DNA from 3 places in the Enterobacter cloacae complex sp. HYC042_NIDB genome. Region 1 is predicted to be linked to each of the others. Evidence: predicted binding sites of a transcription regulator. Region 1 holds the regulator's gene; each other region holds the start of a gene.
The links. The regulator PurR, encoded in region 1, represses purine synthesis genes. The targets are predictions, from matches to a motif close to CANGCAAACGTTTGCNTG.
Positions count from the first base shown of each region.

Region 2: a site for PurR is predicted at 3,237-3,254, ahead of OKF39_RS05935 (nucleoside-specific channel-forming protein Tsx). Genes of this name have one in related genera too.
Region 3: a site for PurR is predicted at 5,525-5,542, ahead of purL (phosphoribosylformylglycinamidine synthase). Genes of this name have one in related genera too.

Region 1 is NZ_CP109650.1:2,222,564-2,229,581, forward strand. It holds gene mdtK (MdtK family multidrug efflux MATE transporter) at 1-944, opposite strand, end outside; gene OKF39_RS10680 (riboflavin synthase) at 1,170-1,811, shown strand; gene cfa (cyclopropane fatty acyl phospholipid synthase) at 1,843-2,991, opposite strand; gene punC (purine nucleoside transporter PunC) at 3,289-4,479, opposite strand; gene punR (DNA-binding transcriptional activator PunR) at 4,594-5,505, shown strand; gene purR (HTH-type transcriptional repressor PurR) at 5,523-6,548, opposite strand; gene cydH (cytochrome bd-I oxidase subunit CydH) at 6,846-6,935, shown strand.
Region 2 is NZ_CP109650.1:1,255,975-1,262,992, forward strand. It holds gene secF (protein translocase subunit SecF) at 1-892, shown strand, start outside; gene OKF39_RS05925 (VOC family protein) at 1,035-1,400, shown strand; gene OKF39_RS05930 (helix-turn-helix transcriptional regulator) at 1,415-2,095, shown strand; gene OKF39_RS05935 (nucleoside-specific channel-forming protein Tsx) at 2,214-3,098, opposite strand; gene OKF39_RS05940 (SadB/YajI family lipoprotein) at 3,369-3,908, opposite strand; gene nrdR (transcriptional regulator NrdR) at 4,061-4,510, shown strand; gene ribD (bifunctional diaminohydroxyphosphoribosylaminopyrimidine deaminase/5-amino-6-(5-phosphoribosylamino)uracil reductase RibD) at 4,515-5,618, shown strand; gene ribH (6,7-dimethyl-8-ribityllumazine synthase) at 5,706-6,176, shown strand; gene nusB (transcription antitermination factor NusB) at 6,198-6,617, shown strand; gene thiL (thiamine-phosphate kinase) at 6,695-7,018, shown strand, end outside.
Region 3 is NZ_CP109650.1:3,719,340-3,726,357, reverse strand. It holds gene OKF39_RS17770 (MurR/RpiR family transcriptional regulator) at 1-334, opposite strand, end outside; gene murQ (N-acetylmuramic acid 6-phosphate etherase) at 453-1,346, shown strand; gene OKF39_RS17760 (PTS transporter subunit EIIC) at 1,358-2,719, shown strand; gene yfhb (phosphatidylglycerophosphatase C) at 2,723-3,358, shown strand; gene tadA (tRNA adenosine(34) deaminase TadA) at 3,383-3,922, shown strand; gene mltF (membrane-bound lytic murein transglycosylase MltF) at 3,810-5,360, opposite strand; gene purL (phosphoribosylformylglycinamidine synthase) at 5,628-7,018, shown strand, end outside.

The DNA.
Region 1 (7,018 bases):
GCCGCCGTTTGCGCATCCAGGGTGGAGCCCTGTCCCAGGCGGAAGCCGACACGAATCGTCACCGCCGCCGCCAGCGACATCGGCAGGACGAACATCAGGGAGCTGAAGTTGAGCGCGATCTGGTGTCCGGCCACGTTAATAATCCCCAGCGGGGAGACCAGCAGGGCAACCACGGCAAAGAGCGTCACCTCAAAGAACAGGGCCAGCGCAATCGGCAAGCCTAGCTGCACCAGGCGCGTCATGATGCTCCAGTCCGGCGTGCTGAATCTGTTCTCGTTACGAATATCGCGCATTGAACGGGCGCGTTTCACATAAGCGATCATACTGAAGAACATTACCCAGTAAACCGCAGCCGTCGCCACGCCACAGCCGACGCCGCCCAGCTCCGGCATGCCGAAATGGCCGTAGATAAAGATGTAGTTCACCGGAATATTCACCAGCAGGCCGATAAAACCCATCACCATGCCGGGCTTGGTTTTCGCCAGCCCTTCACACTGGTTACGGGCGACCTGGAAAAAGAGGTAGCCGGGCGCACCCCAGAGCAGGGCGCGCAGATAGCCCACGGCTTTGTCTGCCAGCGCCGGGTCAATATTATGCATGGCGCGGATGATATGACCCGCGTTCCAGAGCACGACCATAATCAGCACGGAGACAAACCCTGCCAGCCAGAAACCCTGACGGACCTGATGGGCAATACGCTCGCGACGACCCGAGCCATTAAGCTGAGCGATAACCGGGGTGAGGGCGAGCAGCAGACCGTGGCCGAACAGGATGGCCGGCAGCCAGATTGACGTGCCGATAGCAACGGCCGCCATATCGGTGGCGCTGTAGCCACCCGCCATTACCGTATCCACAAATCCCATTGCGGTCTGGGCCACCTGCGCGACGATCACTGGTATAGCCAGTGCCAATAGCTGGCGCGCTTCATTCATGTACTTCTGCACGTGAACACCTTTATTTTGTAGTTATATGAGAGACTAAAAAAGCCGCCGAAACGGGCAGCAAGAAGAAAATGCAGGGGGGTGCCAGCTATTGTAGCGGGCTTTAGCTATTTATCTAGTGAAAAAATCGCCAGAAAATGCGCTCCGCTGGCAACCTGTTTTTCCAACTGTTATTGTGGTGGGATTAAACGGTGTCACCACCGTCCGGAAAAAACAGGAGTTGTAAGCATGTTTACTGGTATTGTGCAGGGCACCGCCAAAGTGGTGTCCATTGATGAAAAACCTAATTTTCGTACTCATGTTGTAGAGCTGCCGGAATATATGCTCGACGGCATCGAAACCGGCGCCTCGGTTGCCCATAACGGCTGCTGCCTGACCGTCACCGAAATTAATGGCAACCAGATTAGCTTTGATTTAATGAAAGAGACGCTGCGTATTACCAACCTGGGCGAGCTGGTGGTGGGGGACACCGTCAACGTTGAGCGCGCGGCGAAGTTCAGCGACGAGATTGGCGGCCATCTGATGTCCGGGCACATCATGACCACCGCCGAAGTGGCGAAAATCGTCACATCAGAAAATAACCGTCAAATCTGGTTTAAAGTGCAGGACCCGTCATTAATGAAATACATCCTCTATAAAGGGTTTATTGGCATTGATGGGATTAGTCTGACGGTGGGAGAAGTTACTCCGACGCGTTTTTGCGTGCATTTAATTCCCGAGACGCTGCAGCGCACCACGCTGGGTTCGAAAAAACTGGGGCATCGCGTGAATATCGAAATCGATCCGCAAACCCAGGCGGTTGTAGATACCGTTGAGCGCGTGCTGGCCGCAAAAGAAGCCGCAATAATTAAAGCTGTAGAAGAAGAATAAAAAATAACCCCGGCTGGCCGGGGTTATTTTTCTAGCGTGCGACCCGCAAGCCGTGTTCAATCCCACGGCTAAAAACAACCTGCCAGAGCTGAATATCTCGCGCGCGAAACGCTCCCGCGCAGGCATTCAGATAATAGCTAAACATCCGCTTGAATCGTTCAGAATAGTTGTCCGCAATTTCAGGCCAGGCTTCCTGAAAACGTGCATGCCACGCCATTAACGTGGTGTCGTAATCCGCGCCGAAGTTATGCCAGTCTTCCATCACGAAATGGGATTCGCTGGCGTTGGCAATCTGGCGTACGGACGGTAAACAGCCATTCGGAAAGATGTATTTGTTGATCCACGGGTCAACGTTATTGTCGGTCCGCTTAGAGCCGATGGTGTGCAGCAGGAAAATACCGTCCGGTTTCAGATTACGGTCCACCACCTCGAAATAGGTGTCGTAATTTTTCGGCCCGACGTGCTCGAACATGCCCACGGAAACGACCCGGTCAAACTGTTCGTTCAGGTCCCGGTAATCCTGCAGGCGGATATCCACATCAAGCCCCAGGCACCGCTCCTGCGCCATTTTTTGCTGTTCAGCGGAAATGGTGACGCCGACCACGCTGACGCCGTAGTGCTTCGCCATAAAATACGCCAGCCCGCCCCAGCCGCAGCCAATATCCAGCACGCGCATACCGGGCTGCAACTGCAATTTCTCGCTAATCAGGCGCAGCTTGGCCTGCTGAGCCTCTTCAAGCGTCGACGCCTCTTTCCAGTAGGCGCAGGAGTATTGCATGAAGGGGTCCAGCATGCGGCTGAACAGATCGTTGCCGAGATCGTAATGCTCTTTGCCGACGATCCAGGCACGCTTTTTACTTTGCAGGTTAAAGAGACGGGCAGAGGCGACACGCAGGGTGTCTTTAAGATTACGGGGGAGCTGTTTTTCCAGACCAGCACGCAGCACGCTGGCGAAAAAAGTATCCAGCCGTTCGCATTCCCACCAGCCGTCCATATAGCTTTCCCCCAGGCCTAGCGACCCCTCGCGCAACACGCGTTTAAAAAAATCGGGATGTTTAACCTGAGGATCCGATGGGGATGATCCGTTGATAGTGATGCCTGCCCGACCTAACAGTTCACTGACGATCCGGGACCAGTTATCGTCCGGAACGCTGACTTCTTCTATACACGATGAACTCATAGCTTCTCCATCACCCTACTGTGATCAGAACCTTAAAACAGCGTAGACGCTTTTTTGGTTTGTGAGAAATCTCACGGTAAATACCGCGAGGCTAGTATCCGACGTAGAACAGAGGAAGGGAGATAACCCTTGCCGAAATGCCTTCCATGGTAAAACGGGAGCACTCCGGCTCCCGTTAACACATAATATTTATCGTATTTAATCGAACCAAATTTAGTATAGGCCTCAAAATTTGGTGATTCAATAGAAAATTCTTAGCAACCTAATCACTGAAAATTAACATAGTTTCTGGCGCGATTAGGCATGCGAGGTTTCTACCTGCGTGCTCTCATCCTGAGCGGAAGCCTGCATGCGATAGCCTATGACGGCCAGCGCAACGGTAGCCAGCATCACGCTGGTTGTCGTCAGCAGCGGCGTGGCGATCAGCGCGGAGACCACCAGGCTTGCCAGGAAGCACAGCCCCAGCTGCAGGGTGTTCTGCAGCGCAGCCGCGCGGCCTGTCGCCTGCGGGAACGGACGCAGCGCCTGCGCCACAACGATAGGGTAGATCGCCCCGTTCGCTATGGCCATCACGCAGAATGGAATCAATATTTCGGCCAGACCCGCGCCCGGAATAAACCCTACGGCCCAGGTGCCGATGACGCTCAGCGCATAGAGCACCAGCAGCCACGGCAACATCTGCTGGCCTTCCCATTTTTGCAGCGCCGCGCGACAGCCGTACCCGCCCACCAGGAACGCGATGGTCTGCGGAACGTAGCTCAGGCCAATGGCCGCCGGGCTATAGCCCATATCGTGCAGAATAAACGGCGAGCCGGTCAGCCACGCGAAGAAGCTCGCCGAGCAGGCGGCATAGATCAGAACGTTGCCGCGATACGCTTTCGCGCTCAGCAGGGAGGTGAAGGTAATCGGCTTCGCGTCTGCGTGCGCCTCTTTTTTATGCGCGGGCTTGAGGGCGAACGCCGGCAGCATCAGCACCAGCGTGATGGCAAACAGTGTGGCAAAGATGGCCTGCCAGTCAAAGTGCGCGAGGATCCAGCTTCCCAGCAGCGGGGCGAGGGCCGGTGAGAGCCCTACCAGCGGCATGATGGTGGCGAAAATACGGTTAGTGCGGTTCGCCGGATAGTAATCGGTGACCAGCGCCTGCCAGGTCACGGCCGCGGCACAGACGCCGACCGCCTGAACAAACCGCAGCACCAGCAGCCAGGTGGCATCGCGCACCCATAGCATCCCCAGGCAGCCCACGGCAAAAATGGCCAGCCCCAGCAGCAGCACCGGTTTACGCCCAAAGCGATCCGAAAGCGGTCCCCAGAGCAGCTGCGCGAAGGCAAAACCGGCCAGGAACAGGCTCAGGCTGGCGCTGATGGCGGCAGCAGGGGTTTGCAAATCTTCCTGCATGGCGGCAAACGCCGGCAGGTACATATCGGTGGCCAAAAAGCCCAGCACGCTTAAGCCGCCGAGCCAGACTAAAAAACCTTTCCTGGGTTGCACTGTTTTATTCTCCTGAGGAGGCAGGTATATGTTGGCGCTGAGTGTAGGGAGTGCAAAGCCGCTTGTGAAACGCTAATATTTGGCGGGTGCATTCAAATTTTTTGCAGGCAGAAAATGTGGTCCGATTATTCTCTTGAAGTGGTCGATGCTGTCGCGCGTAACGGCAGCTTTAGCGGAGCGGCGCAGGAGTTGCACCGCGTCCCTTCGGCCATCAGCTATACGGTGCGACAGCTTGAGGAGTGGTTGGCGGTACCGCTGTTTGAACGGCGGCATCGTGATGTTGAATTAACGCCCGCAGGGGCGTGGTTTTTGAAGGAAGGGCGTTCTGTTATCAAAAAAATGCAGATCACCCGCGAGCAGTGTCAGCAGATCGCGAACGGCTGGCGGGGCCACCTTTCCATTGCGGTGGATAACATCGTTAAGCCCGAGCGCACCCGGCAGATGATTGTCGATTTTTATCGGCATTTCTCAGACGTAGAACTGCGGGTCTCGCAGGAGGTGTTTAACGGCGTCTGGGATGCGCTGGCGGACGGCAGGGTAGAGATGGCGATTGGCGCGACCCAGGCGATCCCGGTCGGGGGACGTTACGCCTTTCGCGATATGGGGATGCTGAGCTGGAAATGCGTGGTGGCAAGCGATCATCCGCTGGCGGCGACGGAAGGGCCGCTGAGCGACGATACGCTGCGCAGCTGGCCGTCGCTGGTGCTGGAAGATACCTCCCGCTCGCTGCCGAAGCGAATTACCTGGCTGCTGGACAACCAGCGGCGGGTTGTCGCCCCTGACTGGGGATCGTCGGCGACGTGCCTCAGCGCCGGGCTCTGCGTAGGCATGGTGCCCGCCCATTTTGCACGTCCGCGAATCGACACCGGTGAGTGGGTTGAGCTAACGCTGGAGAATCCGTTCCCGGATGCGGCCTGCTGCCTCACCTGGCAACAAAATGATGTCTCGCCGGCGATGGCCTGGCTGCTGGACTATCTGGGGGACAGCGAAACGCTTAACCGGGAGTGGCTGCGGGAGCCAGACTGACTGGCTCCGCAATGAAATTAACGACGGTAGTCGCGGAACGGGCCATCCGCAACGGAACGGCGTTCGATGAGGCGAGGGTGAACTTCAATGGACTGTGACTCTTCACGCTTGTTGACGATCCTGTCCAGCAGCATATTGAAGGCCGTTTCACCCAGTGAATCTTTCGGCTGGTGAATGGTGGTTAACGCTGGCGTGAAGAAGCGCGCGTTGCGCACGTTGTCATACCCGATCACGGAGATGTCCTGCGGTACGCGCAGACCCAGCTCGTCGGCCGCACAGAGGGCGCCCATCGCCATGATATCGCCCCCGCAGAAAACGGCGGTTGGACGGTGAGGCTGGGAGACGATCTGCTGCATCGCGCGGTAGCCTGATTCCGGCTCAAAGTCGCCCTGCACGATCCAGTTTTCCGGCACGGTGATTAGCGCTTCTTCCATCGCTTTCATAAAACCGGCCAGGCGGCCCGCGCCGGTGTTGCGTTCCAGCGGACCCGGGATCACGCCAATCTCGCGGTGGCCGCGTTCGATCAGATAACGGCCCGCCATGTAACCGCCTTCAAAGGCGTTATCGATAACGGAGTCGGTGAAGTCGGCGCGCGCTTCGCCCCAGTCCATCACCACCATAGGGATATGGCGATACTCTTCCAGCATCGACAGCACGGATTCCGGGTACTCTGAACACATTACCAGCAGGCCGTCCACGCGCTTTTGCGCCATCATCGACAGGTAGGCGCGCTGTTTTTCAATGCTGTTCCAGGCGTTGCCGAGAATCAGGGTATAGCCTTTCTGGAAGCAGTTTTTTTCTACCGCTTCAATGATCTCGGCAAAATAGGCCGCTTCGCTGCTGGTCGCCAGCAGACCAATAGACTTGGTGTGATTAACCTTGAGGCTGCGCGCAACCGCGCTCGGCGAGTAGTGCAGCTCTTTGATCGCTGCCCAGACGGCGTTGCGCGTCTCTTCCGCCACAAAACGGGTTTTGTTAATTACATGTGATACGGTTGTAGTGGAAACGTTTGCGCGTTTTGCTACGTCTTTAATTGTTGCCATTAAATGTCACTCCAGACCATATCCTAAACTCCTGAAAAACTTGAAGGTAAACGTTTGCCTTCTCTCACCCTTATCACGCAATTTTGAATTGCGGCACGCCGGGAAAACGACACGGGACGTCAGGAGGGGGTCAATGGCCGGTACGCTAATAAATTTAGCGTGGAATTTTGGCCTATCTTGATGAAAAGGGGAAGAGGTAAAGTGTTTATCAGCTTAAATCCAGGAAGATTTTTGACGTAAACTGTGCAAAAATGAGCAAGCTCACTTTTCGTGGGGGGATTAAAAGGAGAAAAATTGATGAGTTCCGATCTGAAGTTTTCGCTGTTCACCACCGTTATTGTGCTGGCGCTGATTGTGGCGGCTGGCCTGACGGCTGCGCTGCATTGATTTACGCGGGGGGAGAGCCTTCTCCCTCCCGAACGCTCCGATTGTTACTTCTCTGGCAAAAATCTTTTGCCATTTTGTTAACT
Region 2 (7,018 bases), 970 kb from region 1:
CGGCATTTCAGGTTTACTGCTGATTTTGTCCATCGTCATTATGGGCGTGAAGGGCTTTAACTGGGGTCTCGATTTCACCGGTGGTACGGTCATCGAGATCTCCCTGGAAAAACCGGTCGATATGGACCAGATGCGCGAATCGCTGCAGAAAGCGGGCTTTGAAGAGCCGCTGCTGCAGAACTTCGGCAGCAGCCGCGACATCATGGTGCGTATGCCGCCGGTGCACGATGCCAACGGCAGCCAGGAGCTGGGTAGCAAGGTCGTACAGGTCATTAACGAGACCACCAGCCAGAGCGCGGCGGTCAAGCGTATTGAGTTCGTCGGCCCGAGCGTGGGTGCGGACCTGGCGCAAACCGGCGCCATGGCGCTGCTGGTGGCGCTGATCTCCATCCTGGTGTACGTCGGTTTCCGCTTCGAGTGGCGACTGGCGGCCGGTGTGGTTATCGCCCTGGCGCACGACGTGGTGATCACCATGGGCATACTGTCTCTGTTCCACATTGAGATTGACCTGACCATCGTGGCATCCCTGATGTCCGTAATCGGTTACTCACTGAACGACAGTATCGTGGTATCTGACCGTATCCGTGAAAACTTCCGTAAGATCCGTCGCGGCACGCCGTACGAAATCTTTAACGTGTCGTTGACCCAGACGCTGCATCGTACCTTGATCACCTCTGGTACTACCCTGATGGTGATCCTGATGCTGTTCCTCTTCGGTGGCCCGGTGCTGGAAGGCTTCTCGCTGACCATGCTGATCGGTGTCTCCATCGGTACGGCGTCGTCTATTTACGTGGCGTCCGCTCTGGCACTGAAACTTGGCATGAAGCGTGAGCACCTGCTCCAGCAGAAGGTTGAGAAAGAAGGGGCGGATCAGCCGTCCATTCTGCCGTAAGGCGACGTTTAGCGCGTTATCTGAATCCCGGTCTGTTGACCGGGATTTTTTTTATCTGCTCCTGACAAACACTCCTGACAGTATGCTGTCAGGAGCCCTGCCGTAGACTCCTTCTGAACCCAAACAACAGGCAGGAGGATGTATGAAAAGCGTAATTAACTGGTTTGAAATTCCGGTTTCGGATATGGATCGTGCCATCAAATTTTATGAGCCGGTGATGCAGCTCGCGCTGCGTCGCGAGAAAATGGACATTGCCGAGCTGGCGGTTTTCCCGCATGAGGATCCCGCCACCGGAGGAGCGCTGGCAAAATTTGACGGCGTTACGCCCTCTTTGCAGGGCGCTATTATTTACCTGCATACTGACAATCTGGCGGCCACGCTCGATCGCATCGCCTCTGCGGGCGGCGAGTGCGTGTTTGGCCCGCTGGAGCTGCCGCATGGTATCGGCACTATCGCACTGTTTACCGACAGCGAGGGTAACCGCGTCGGCCTTCATCAACCTGCCTGAGAGCGAATGACGTTATGACCCGACGCGCTGACCGTTTGTTTCAGATTGTGCAGATCCTGCGGGGCAGGCGTCTGACAACGGCAGCGCATCTGGCGGACCGGCTTGGCGTGTCCGAGCGCACGGTCTACCGCGATATCCGCGACCTGTCGCTTTCCGGCGTGCCGGTGGAAGGCGAGGCGGGAAGCGGATATCGGCTGATGTCGGGTTTTGACCTGCCGCCGCTGATGCTGACAAATAAGGAATCCGAAGCGCTGATGGTCGCGATTCGCCTGCTCAAAACCTGGGGAGGTGAATCGCTGTCGCGCGAGCTGGAGTCGGCCCAGGAGAAGGTGCTGGCTATTCTGCCCGAGGAGAGCCGCAGAAAGGCGGAGCAGACGCGGATCTACGCCCCGGATTTTTGCATGCAAAGCCACTCCCGCAGCGATTTTGACATGATTCACCAGGCGATTTCCGCTCAGCGCGTATTGGCGCTGCATTATCGTGATGAAGCCGGGCTACTCTCAAAACGTGAGGTACAGCCGCTGGGGTTATTCTTCTGGGGGGAGCGCTGGCTGCTGGCGGCATGGTGTGAACGGCGCGATGACTACCGCTGTTTCCGGCTCGACCGGTGTCTCAATGTTGTAATGACGGAGAGGCGGTTCAGTGAGAGTGCGGACAGGTCTTTGGCGGATTTTTTGCGCAAGGTGAAGCAGTAAAAAGCCGGGTGGCGAGGTAAAAGCAAAACGGCAACGATGTTGCCGTTTTTTGTGTTTGCACCCTCTCCCATGGGAGAGGGAAGGGGTGAGGGCACCAGCCCGCACAATCCCGCACGGATTAGAAGTTGTAACCCACGACCAGGTAACCACCCCAGCCGGTAGAGCGGACGCTAAAGTCGCCGTTACCGAAGTTCAGGCTCGCATCGTCGTTCCACTGGCCACCGTTGTGCCAGTAACGCGCAACAACAGAGTAGTGCCAGTGATCGTAGTTCAGCGCCAGGATGTGGCTGGAGGCGATGGAATCGTTGGTACGCGCTTTCTTGCCGTTCAGGTCACGGAAATCGTCGTCGCCCAGGTCTGAGCCCCAGTCAAAGTTAGTGAAACCGATGTAGCTCAGATTACCGCCCCACAGCTGGGTAATTGGCACGAAGTATTTCACTTTGAAACGGTAGCCGTCCCACTCGTTTTCATTCGCTGCGCCGTAGTTCTGCCACTGGTATTTTGCATACACGTTCAGGGATAGGCTCATTGGCAGGCCGGTGTCAATGTCAGTACCCAGACCCATATACCAGGTGCTCTGACGACCGGACTTATTGCGGCCCATGTCGTAGATGTAGTTGTTCGCGAAGTACCACTCTTTGAACGGACCAAACGCCAGGCTGGTACCGGTCAGTTTGTCGATGGAGAAGCGCGGTTCAATCTCCATGAACAGTGGGGAACCGTGGTTCCAGATACCTTTCGCATCGGTGTTACCACCGAAGAACACAGGCGCATCCATATAGCCGTAGAAATCAAACCAGTCTTTCTTGGCGAACGCTTCATATTCCAGGTAGGTATCGTTGCGGATCTGCGGTCCGAAACGGGTGTGGTAGCTGCCTACCACGTTAACGCTCTGGTGCCACCAGTCGGAGAGGTATTGTGGTTTCTCGTTTTCCGCTGCGTTAACAGTGAAAGAGGAGGACAGTGCCAGAACTGCACCGGCTGCGAGTAATGTTTTTTTCATAATCATGCCACTGATTGAAATTCCCTTCCGGGAGTGAAAAATGCGCGAATTGCGTTTCTAAATATTTCGTGTTTCTGCGGTGCCTATTATAGGAATCCCTGCTCACAAAAATATGTGTTGTTTCACATATCTCTCACACGCGTAATCGATTGCGTTCACGTTTGCGTACTTTAAACGGCCGGGATTGTAGCGGCAATCATTTCTGTTGCCAATCCATACGAAATGTAAATGTTAGCGGAGTGACATTTCACTCCGCTCAAAAGGAAGGGATTACTGCGCGGCAGGTTGGATGTCGTGAATGCGGATAAAGCCTAACTGCTCAGGCGTAAGTCCGCTTAGCTGAAGTGGAATATCCACATCGCTGGGCGCTAACACGCTGGCCGGAGCGGTGAACAGCTGGTTCTTCACGTTCACCTCCTGGTAGCTCTCCGTGGTGCCCTGGATCTGGCCCCACTCTACGGTGCCGCTGAAGGCGGGCAGCGGATCGTTGGACTCACCGTGAATACGTAATGTTGCGCGCGTACCATCCGCATTCGCCGCCACATTCACCAGAGACATCTTCAGCGTGCCAATCTGGCTATTAAGCAGGGCAGGCGTATTCGCTCCTGGCAGCAGATATACTCCGCTGGTGGATTTAGCGTTCAGCGCGTTTTGCTGGGTGATCTTCACCGTTTCTTTGTTCAGTTTGTCCATCGCCGTGTTGAGCGTATTCACGCTTTGTTTCATCTGGCGGACTTCGGTTTGCTGTGCACAGGCACTAAGGGTGAAGAGGCTCCCCACCAGTAAAATTTTCAGGTAACGTCTTGTCATAGCGTTTATTCCTTGAAATGACGGATCCCCATAATGGTAGCCAGCAACGTACCGCCGGACATAGATCCTTTGTCTCAAAAAAGCTCCTCCTTTGTTGTCAGGCCAGATCAGGGTAAAATGAAAATCAGTTAACCAGATAACAGGGATACCGTATGCATTGCCCATTCTGCTCCGCTGTGGATACCAAAGTCATCGACTCTCGCCTTGTGGGCGAAGGGTCTTCTGTGCGCCGTCGTCGGCAGTGTCTGGTGTGCAACGAGCGTTTCACGACCTTTGAGGTTGCAGAGCTGGTAATGCCGCGCGTGGTAAAAAGTAACGACGTGCGCGAGCCGTTTAACGAAGAGAAACTGCGCAGCGGAATGCTGAAGGCCCTCGAAAAACGGCCCGTCAGCGCGGATGATGTCGAAATGGCGTTAAACCACATTAAATCTTACCTGCGTGGCCTGGGCGAGCGTGAAGTGCCGAGCAAAATGATCGGCAACCTGGTGATGGAGCAGCTGAAAAAGCTCGATAAGGTCGCCTATATCCGCTTCGCCTCTGTCTACCGCAGTTTCGAAGATATCAAAGAGTTTGGCGAAGAGATCGCCCGCTTACAGGATTAAGCCCATGCAGGATGAGAAGTACATGGCGCGAGCCATGAAGCTGGCGCAGCGCGGTCGTTTTACCACCCATCCTAACCCCAACGTCGGGTGCGTTATCGTGAAAGATGGCGAGATCGTGGGGGAAGGGTTTCACTATCGCGCAGGCGAGCCGCATGCTGAAGTGCATGCCCTGCGTATGGCGGGGGAGAAAGCGCGAGGCGCGACGGCCTACGTGACGCTGGAGCCCTGCAGCCACCACGGGCGCACGCCGCCGTGCTGTGAAGCGCTGATTGCGGCAGGGATTTCGCGCGTGGTCGCCGCTATGCAGGATCCTAACCCGCAGGTGGCGGGCCGCGGCTTGTATCGTCTGCAACAGGAAGGGATCGACGTCAGCCACGGCCTGATGATGAAAGATGCGGAAGCCATCAACAAAGGCTTCCTGAAGCGCATGCGCACCGGTTTTCCGTATATCCAGCTTAAGCTGGGCGCCTCGCTGGACGGCCGTACGGCAATGGCGAACGGTGAAAGCCAGTGGATCACCTCGCCGCAGGCAAGGCGCGATGTGCAACGTCTGCGCGCGCAAAGCCATGCTATCCTCACCAGCAGTGAAACCGTTCTGGCTGACGATCCGGCCATGACCGTGCGCTGGGATGAGCTGAATGCCGATACCCAGGCGCTTTATCCGCAGGAGAACCTGCGCCAGCCGCTGCGTATTATTATTGATAGCCAGAACCGCGTGACCCCGGCGCACCGCATCGTGCATCAGCCGGGTGAAACCTGGATTGCGCGCACCAAAGAAGATACGCGCGAATGGCCGGAAGGCGTGCGCAGCATTATGGTGCCGGAGCATAACGGACATCTGGATCTCGTGGTGCTGATGATGTTGCTCGGCAAGCAGCAGGTGAACAGCATCTGGGTCGAAGCCGGTCCGACGCTCGCCGGCGCGCTGCTCCAGGCGGGGCTGGTGGATGAACTGCTCGTCTACGTTGCGCCTAAACTGTTAGGTCATGATGCGCGCGGCCTGTTTGTGCTGCCTGGCCTTGAAAAACTGGCCGACGCACCGCAACTCACATTCAGCGAGATTCGTCCGGTGGGTCCGGATGTCTGCCTCCATTTAACGACAGCGTAATTGCTCCCGAAATAGGGAAGCAGTGCGCAAAGTATTATGATAAAATCCGCCCCCCTGCGGGGCCAAATGAACCCGTAAAGGAAGAGTATGAACATTATTGAAGCTGCTGTAGCTACCCCGGACGCTCGCGTCGCCATCACCATTGCGCGTTTCAACAACTTCATCAACGATAGCCTGCTGGAAGGTGCGATTGACGCCCTGAAACGTATCGGCCAGGTTAAAGATGACAACATTACCGTTGTTTGGGTTCCAGGCGCTTATGAACTGCCACTGGCGGCGGGCGCGCTGGCGAAAACCGGTAAATACGACGCGGTGATTGCGCTGGGTACCGTTATTCGTGGCGGCACTGCGCACTTCGAATACGTTGCGGGCGGTGCAAGCAACGGTCTGGCACACGTTGCGCAGGATGCTGAAATTCCTGTCGCGTTCGGCGTGCTGACCACCGAAAGTATTGAACAAGCCATCGAACGTGCTGGCACCAAAGCCGGTAACAAAGGTGCAGAAGCTGCACTGACCGCGCTTGAAATGATCAATGTATTGAAAGCCATTAAGGCCTGATTTTTTTGTAAGGGGAATTCCGTGAAACCTGCTGCTCGTCGCCGCGCCCGTGAATGTGCCGTCCAGGCACTTTACTCCTGGCAGTTGTCCCAGAACGACATCGCTGATGTTGAATACCAGTTCCTGTCAGAACAGGACGTGAAAGACGTTGACGTTCTGTACTTCCGTGAACTGCTGTCGGGAGTGGCGACTAATAGCGCGTATCTCGATGGCCTGATGAAGCCATACCTGTCCCGTCTGCTCGAAGAGCTGGGTCAGGTGGAAAAAGCAGTGTTGCGTATCGCGCTGTTTGAGCTGTCTAAACGTGATGATGTGCCGTACAAAGTGGCCATCAACGAAGCGATCGAACTGGCGAAAACCTTCGGCGCTGAAGACAGCCACAAGTTCGTTAACGGCGTACTTGATAAAGCCGCACCTGCGATCCGTCCCCACAAAAAGTGATCCGCAAACCGGAGTTCTGCATTGCCTGACGGGCAGTGCGGCTCCGGTTTTTTCTTTTATTTGCTGAGGCATAACGTATGGCATGCGGCGAATTCTCCCTGATTGCCCGTTATTTCGACCGTGTCAGAACCTCTCGTCTTGATGTTGAAACCGGCATTGGCGATGACTGTGCACTTCTCAATATTCCTGAAAAGCAGACGCTGGCAATCAGCACCGACACCTTAGTGTGCGGACGTCATTTCTTACCGGATATCGATCCTGCCGATCTGGCGTATAAAGCGCTGGCGGTCAACGTCAGCGATCTGGCGGCAATGGGCGCCGATCCGGCCTGGCTGACGCTGGCCCTGACGCTGCCGGAGGTGGATGAAGCCTGGCTTGAAGCGTTCAGCGATGCGCTGTTT
Region 3 (7,018 bases), 1.5 Mb from region 1:
CGTGCATGGCCGCCACGTTCTCCTTGATCAGCTTTTCCCCAACCAGACGCATCGGGTCATCGCCGCGGATCTGGTTATGCACCGGCATGGACTGCGGATTCGGGTTACTCACCAGCGCTTCGCTGATTGCCAGCTTAAGAGCGGGAAAACCCTTAAACCCGATCTTCTGGGCAAATTTCACCACGCTTGACTGGCTCACTCCAGCTTCGCTTGCCAGCTGCTGTGAGCTGAGGTGGCGGGCGCGATCGGGCTGAGAAAGCAGAAAATCCGCCAGCTTTTTGTCGCTTTGAGCAAAGCCGGCGTAGCGCTGGCGAATGCGAATTAAACAGTTCATGAGTACTCCCGGCGGAAATGTGATTGTCTGCGCAAAAACGAATTCTGCTCGCCTGAATGAATTTTATATTCCATTATAGTGTGATTATTATGAATTAAAAATTCTTGAGGTACAAAAAATGAATCTTGGCTCACTTGTTTCTGAAACGCGTAACCCGCAAACCATGGATCTGGATGCGCTCTCCACCCTGGAGCTGGTTAACCGCTTTAATCAACAGGATACGCTGGTCGCGCAGGCAGTGAAAGAGACATTGCCAGAGGTGGCGAAAGCGGTCGATGCGGCGGCGGAAGCTCTTAAGGCCGGTGGCCGCATTATCTATATGGGGGCCGGTACCAGCGGGCGTCTCGGGGTGCTGGATGCCTCGGAATGTCCGCCCACCTTTGGCGTTCCGCACGGCCTGGTGGTTGGCCTGATTGCAGGTGGTCCCGGCGCGCTGCTGAAGGCCGTTGAAGGGGCGGAGGACAACAAACAGCTGGGTGAGGATGACCTGAAGGATCTGAACCTGACGGCGAACGACCTGGTGGTCGGCCTGGCGGCATCCGGGCGCACGCCGTACGTCATTGGCGGCCTGGAATACGCCAACCGGACCGGCTGCACGACGATCGCCATCTCCTGCAACCCCGGCTCGCCGATTGCGCAGGTGGCCGCTATCGCCATCTCTCCGGTCGTTGGGCCGGAAGCGCTCACCGGCTCCACGCGCCTGAAATCCGGGACCGCGCAAAAGCTGGTGCTCAATATGATCTCCACCGGTGCGATGGTGAAGTTCGGCAAGGTCTACCAGAACCTGATGGTCGATATGCAGGCCACCAACGTCAAGCTGGTGGACAGAGCCTGCCGCATGGTGATGGAGGCGACAGGCGCGGGCCGTGAAGAGGCAGAAGCGGTGCTCAGGCAGACCGAGCACGACGTTAAACCGGCCATTTTAATGATCTTAAGCGGGCTGGACGCGGCGGCTGCGCGAGCCAAACTCGACGCGCACAACGGCTTCTTACGGGCGGCTTTAGAAAACTAGCAGAGGCGTTTATGGACAAAACAGCAGCGCTCGCCAGCGATATCCTGCAGGGGATAGGCGGGGAGAAAAATATTCAGCGTCTGGAAAACTGCATGACGCGCGTGCGCGTCGAGGTGCATAACGACGATCAGCTTGACGTGCCGGGTCTGAAGAAGCTGTCCGGCGTCAGTGGCTACGTGAAACAGGGGCAGCAACACCAGTTGATCGTCGGGCCGGGCAAGGCGGCGCAGGTTGTCGATGCCATGCGCGCGCTGATGGTCGGCGGTGCAAGCGTGACGGTTGACGACGCTGAACGCACCAAAGCGCAGGCGAAGGCCAAATACAAAGCTCCCATGAGCGATGCGCTGCGACAGCTGGCAAACGTCTTTATCCCGTTGATCCCGGCGTTTATAGCTTCCGGCTTGATCACCGGGATCATCAACATCCTTAAGCGGCCAGATATCGTCGGGGATTTTGCCACGCAGTATCCGAACCTGCTGGGCATTCTCGGGATCTTCGGCAGCGCGGTGTTTGCCATTATGAACATCCTGGTCGGGGTCAATACCGCGAAGGTGTTTGGCGGCTCGCTGGCCATGGGCGGCGTAATGGCAGGGATCTTGTCCAGCCCGCAGCTGGCGCAAATCACGCTGTTTGGCGAGGCGCTCCAGCCTGGTCGCGGCGGGGTGATTGCCGTGCTGCTGGTGGTTATTCTTATGTGCTGGATCGAGAAAAAGCTACGCGCGGTTCTGCCTGGCTCGATTGAGCTGATCCTCAACCCGCTGCTGACCACGTTAATTACCGGTAGCGTCGCGATTGTGGTCCTTCAGCCACTAGGCGGGTGGATCTCTGACGCCATTGCCCACGGCGCGTCTCTGGCTATCGACCGCGGCGGTCTGCTGGTGGGGGCGGTGCTGTCAGGTACCTTCCTGCCGCTGGTGCTGACCGGCCTGCATCAGGGGCTGGTGCCGATCCACGTCGAGCTGGTGCAGGCGCACGGCTATAACGCGCTGCTGCCTATTCTCTCGATGGCGGGCGTCGGGCAGGTGGGGGCAGCGATTGCCGTCCTGATGAAAACCCGCAACGCGCGCCTGAAAAAAGTGATTAAAGGGGCGCTGCCGGTCGGGCTGCTCGGCATTGGCGAGCCGCTGATATTCGGCGTCACGCTGCCGCTGGGTAAACCGTTCCTTGCGGCCTGTCTGGGGGGCGCGGTAGGCGGGGCACTCATCAGCTACTGGAAAGTCGCCACCGTTATCACCTTTGGTCTCTCCGGTTTACCGCTGGCATTAACCATCGTGACCGGAAAAGTCATGCTCTATCTGTTAGGCTATTTAGTAGCGGTGATCGCCGGGTTCCTGTTTACCTGGCTGTTAGGATTCAACGACCCAGAGGAGTAAGGTTTGGCCAATCACGAGCGTCGCGTTGTCTTTTTCGATCTGGATGGAACGCTGCATCAGCAGGATATGTTTGGTACGTTTATGCGCTACCTGCTGCGGCGTCAGCCTCTGAACGCGCTGCTCGTCTTACCGCTCTTACCCCTCATTGGCATCGCGCTGCTGGTAAAAGGCCGGGCGGCGCGCTGGCCGATGAGCCTGCTGCTGTGGGGATGTACGTTTGGCCACAGCGAAGCGCGGCTCAAACAGCTCGAAAACGAGTTCGCTCTCTGGTTCCGCGGCCACGTTGCCGCGTTTCCCGTGGTGCAGGCGCGTCTGACCAGCTATCTTGACGCCAACGATGCCGATATCTGGCTGATTACCGGCTCCCCGCAGACGCTGGTGGAGCAGGTCTACTTTGATACCCCCTGGCTGCCGCGCGTAAACCTTATCGCCACGCAAATTTCCCGCGGCTACGGCGGCTGGGTCCTGACGATGCGCTGTCTGGGGCATGAAAAAGTGGTCCAGCTGGAAAAACGCATCGGCACGCCGCTGCGTCTTTACAGCGGCTACAGCGACAGCAAGCAGGACAACCCGCTGCTCTATTTTTGCCAGCACCGCTGGCGCGTTACTCCCCTCGGTGAACTTCAGCAACTCGAATAGTCTTATCTGTAAGGGCTGTGTATAATGCCGCCCGCTTTTAGACTGGAGTATCAGCCCTTGTCCACCTCAGAACACAATCATGAATACTGGATGCGCCACGCGCTGGCGCTGGCTCAACGGGCCTGGGACGAGGGCGAAGTGCCCGTGGGCGCGGTGCTGGTTCATAACAACCGGGTGATTGGGGAAGGGTGGAACCGTCCTATTGGCCGCCACGATCCTACAGCGCACGCCGAAATTATGGCGCTTCGTCAGGGCGGCCTGGTGCTGCAAAACTATCGTCTGCTCGATACCACTCTGTACGTCACCCTTGAACCCTGCGTGATGTGCTCCGGGGCGATGGTGCACAGCCGAATCGGTACCCTGGTGTTTGGAGCGCGAGATGAAAAAACCGGTGCGGCCGGTTCACTGATGGACGTGCTGGGTCATCCAGGAATGAATCATCAGGTGCAGACTATCGGTGGGGTACTTGCACCAGAGTGTTCGGGGCTATTAAGCGATTTCTTTCGAATGCGCCGTCAGCAGAAAAAGCAACAAAAGGCAGAAATGAAGTTGTCGGATGATTAAGCTCGTCCGGCGCTACAACCGGATAACTTTCCGCCAGCTGTTTTGCCTCTGTTGCCTCTTTCTCTTTCTCCAGCAGATAGCCGACCAGGCTAATCTGATACTTACGTATATTTTCCACGTAGGCGTAGGCTTCATGTCCGCGCGCGTAGCCATACGTCAGCTTGTTGTACCATGGCTTCTGGCTCAGCAGCGGCAGGCGCTGTTTTACGTCTGACCAGCTGTCCGGGTTTCCCTTCGTTTTCGCCGTCAGAGCCCGCGCGTCAAGCATGTGCGCGTAGCCCATGTTGTAGGCCGCCAGCGCAAACCAGATCCGTTCCTCTTCCGGCACGGTTTCCGGGACTTTAGCCATCATATCCTGCAGGTAGCGCGCCCCGCCGCTGATGCTCTGTTCCGCATCGGTACGGTCGTTAACGCCCAGGCTCAGCGCGGTATTTTTGGTTAACATCATCAGTCCGCGTACGCCCGTTGGCGACGTGGCCTGGGTGTCCCAGTGGGACTCCTGGTACGAGATAGCCGCCAGCAGTTTCCAGTCAATCTCCTGGGCATATTTTTCGAAAAGCGGCTGCAGGTCAGGCAGGACGCTGTCAACCGCGCGCAGGAAGCTGCGGGTGTCAACGTAGTCAAAGTCATCCCCGTGGCCGAGGTACTTCTCCTCAAGTCGCGCCAGCGTGCCGTCTTCATTAATGGTGTTATAAAAATCCAGCATGGCCGCCGAGAGGGTCTGGTCATCATCCAGATGGGTAAACCAGGTCACCGGCTGTTCGTCCGTCACGTCCAGCGCCACGGCGATTTCAGGATGCACCCGCTGGAACAGGCTGATCGCCACCGAATCGGCAATGGTGTAAGGCAGTTTCTGATCTTTGACCTGCTCCAGCAGCTCCGTCGTGCCGAGTTTAGGGTCAACCGTCCAGCTCAGATCCGGGTATTTTTTCTCCTTTAACTCACGCAGGTCGTCAATCACTACGTGGCCGGGAGCAATCGTCAGCTGTTGCGCGTTGATCGAGGCAAGCGTACGCGGGCGCAGGCTCCCGACGCGATAAACCAGCTGCTGGGAAACGGAGTAGTAGGTCGGGCCCGGCTGGTAGTTCTTGCTGCGCTCGCTGTTATAGACCAGCCCGGCAGCGAGGATATCGGCGTTGTTGTTGTCCAGGTCGTCAAACAGCTGGTTGATGTTCTGGCGGACGGTAATTTTAAGCTTCACGCCCAGATAATCGGCAAACTGCTGCGCCAGCTCATAATCCAGACCAATAATTTTGCCGTTGATGTCGCTGTAAATCAGCGGAGAGTTGAGGGTACTGACGCGCAGTTCCCCCCGCTCCTGAATGGCGGCGATACGATTTTCGGCTTTGCCGAACCAGGGGATGGAAGGCCAGAGGGCCACTGCCAGCAGCAACGTTACAATGCCGATGAGCAGATAATTAATCTTTAATTTTTTCAATTAGTTAATTCTCTGCGACGCCGGTTGCCTCAGTCTGCTGTAGCCATGTTAATCATAAGGTTTGTCATTGAATGAGCGGCATTTTGCGTAAACTTGCGCCACTTGGCAACCAATTAGAGAGACAGGTCACATCTATTGTTAAACGCTGAAGTCGATTTTATTTCGACGCAAACGGTTTCGTCGGCGCTCAGGATTCTCTATAATGACGCCCGTTTTCCCCCCTTGCGCACACTGTAAGCGCCCCGGCGCTTCGAAGACGAGAGACTTATGATGGAAATTCTGCGTGGTTCGCCTGCACTGTCTGCCTTCCGTATTACCAAACTGCTGGCACGTTTTCAGGCGGCCGACCTTCCGGTAAGCAATATTTACGCTGAGTATGTCCATTTTGCTGACCTGAATGCCCCCCTGAATGCAGAGGAGCGCGTACAGCTGGAACGCCTGCTCAAGTATGGCCCAAATCTGAGCAGCCATACGCCAACCGGCAAACTGATCCTTGCGACGCCGCGTCCGGGCACCATCTCCCCCTGGTCTTCCAAAGCCACCGACATTGCCCACAACTGCGGCCTGAGCCAGATTAACCGTCTGGAACGCGGCGTAGCGTACTACGTCGAAGCCTCTACCCTGAGCGACGCGCAGTGGCAGGCGGTTGCGGCTGAATTGCACGACCGCATGATGGAGAGCGTGTTTGCCTCTCTTGATGACGCACAGAAGCTTTTCTCCCATCATCAGCCTGCGCCGGTACAGAGCGTGGACCTGCTGGGGCAGGGCCGTCAGGCGCTGATTGACGCCAACCTGCGTCTCGGCCTGGCGCTGGCAGAAGACGAAATTGACTACCTGCAGGACGCGTTCGTTAAGCTCAACCGCAACCCGAACGACATCGAACTCTACATGTTCGCGCAGGCCAACTCTGAGCACTGCCGCCATAAGATTTTCAACGCCGACTGGATCATCGACGGCGAACAGCAGCCGAAGTCGCTGTTCAAAATGATCAAAAACACCATGGAACAAACCCCTGACCACGTGCTGTCTGCCTATAAAGACAACGCCGCGGTGATGGAAGGTTCCGAGGTGGGCCGCTTCTTCGCCGATCGCGAAGCAGGGCGCTATGACTTCCATCAGGAGCCTGCGCATATTCTGATGAAAGTGGAAACCCACAACCACCCGACGGCCATTTCTCCGTGGCCGGGTGCGGCGACCGGCTCCGGCGGCGAAATCCGTGACGAAGGGGCGACCGGTCGTGGGGCGAAACCAAAAGCGGGTCTGGTCGGTTTCTCCGTCTCCAACCTGCGCATCCCTGGCTTTGAACAGCCGTGGGAAGAAGATTTCGGCAAGCCAGAGCGCATCGTGACCGCGCTGGATATCATGACCGAAGGTCCGCTGGGCGGCGCGGCGTTTAACAACGAATTTGGTCGTCCGGCGCTGAACGGTTACTTCCGTACCTACGAAGAGAAGGTGGACAGCCACAACGGCGAAGAGCTGCGCGGCTACCACAAACCGATCATGCTGGCAGGCGGGATCGGCAACATCCGTGCCGATCACGTGCAGAAAGGCGAGATCGTCGTCGGCGCGAAGCTGATCGTGCTGGGCGGCCCGGCGATGAACATCGGTCTGGGCGGCGGCGCGGCCTCCTCTATGGCCTCCGGCCAGTCTGATGCGGA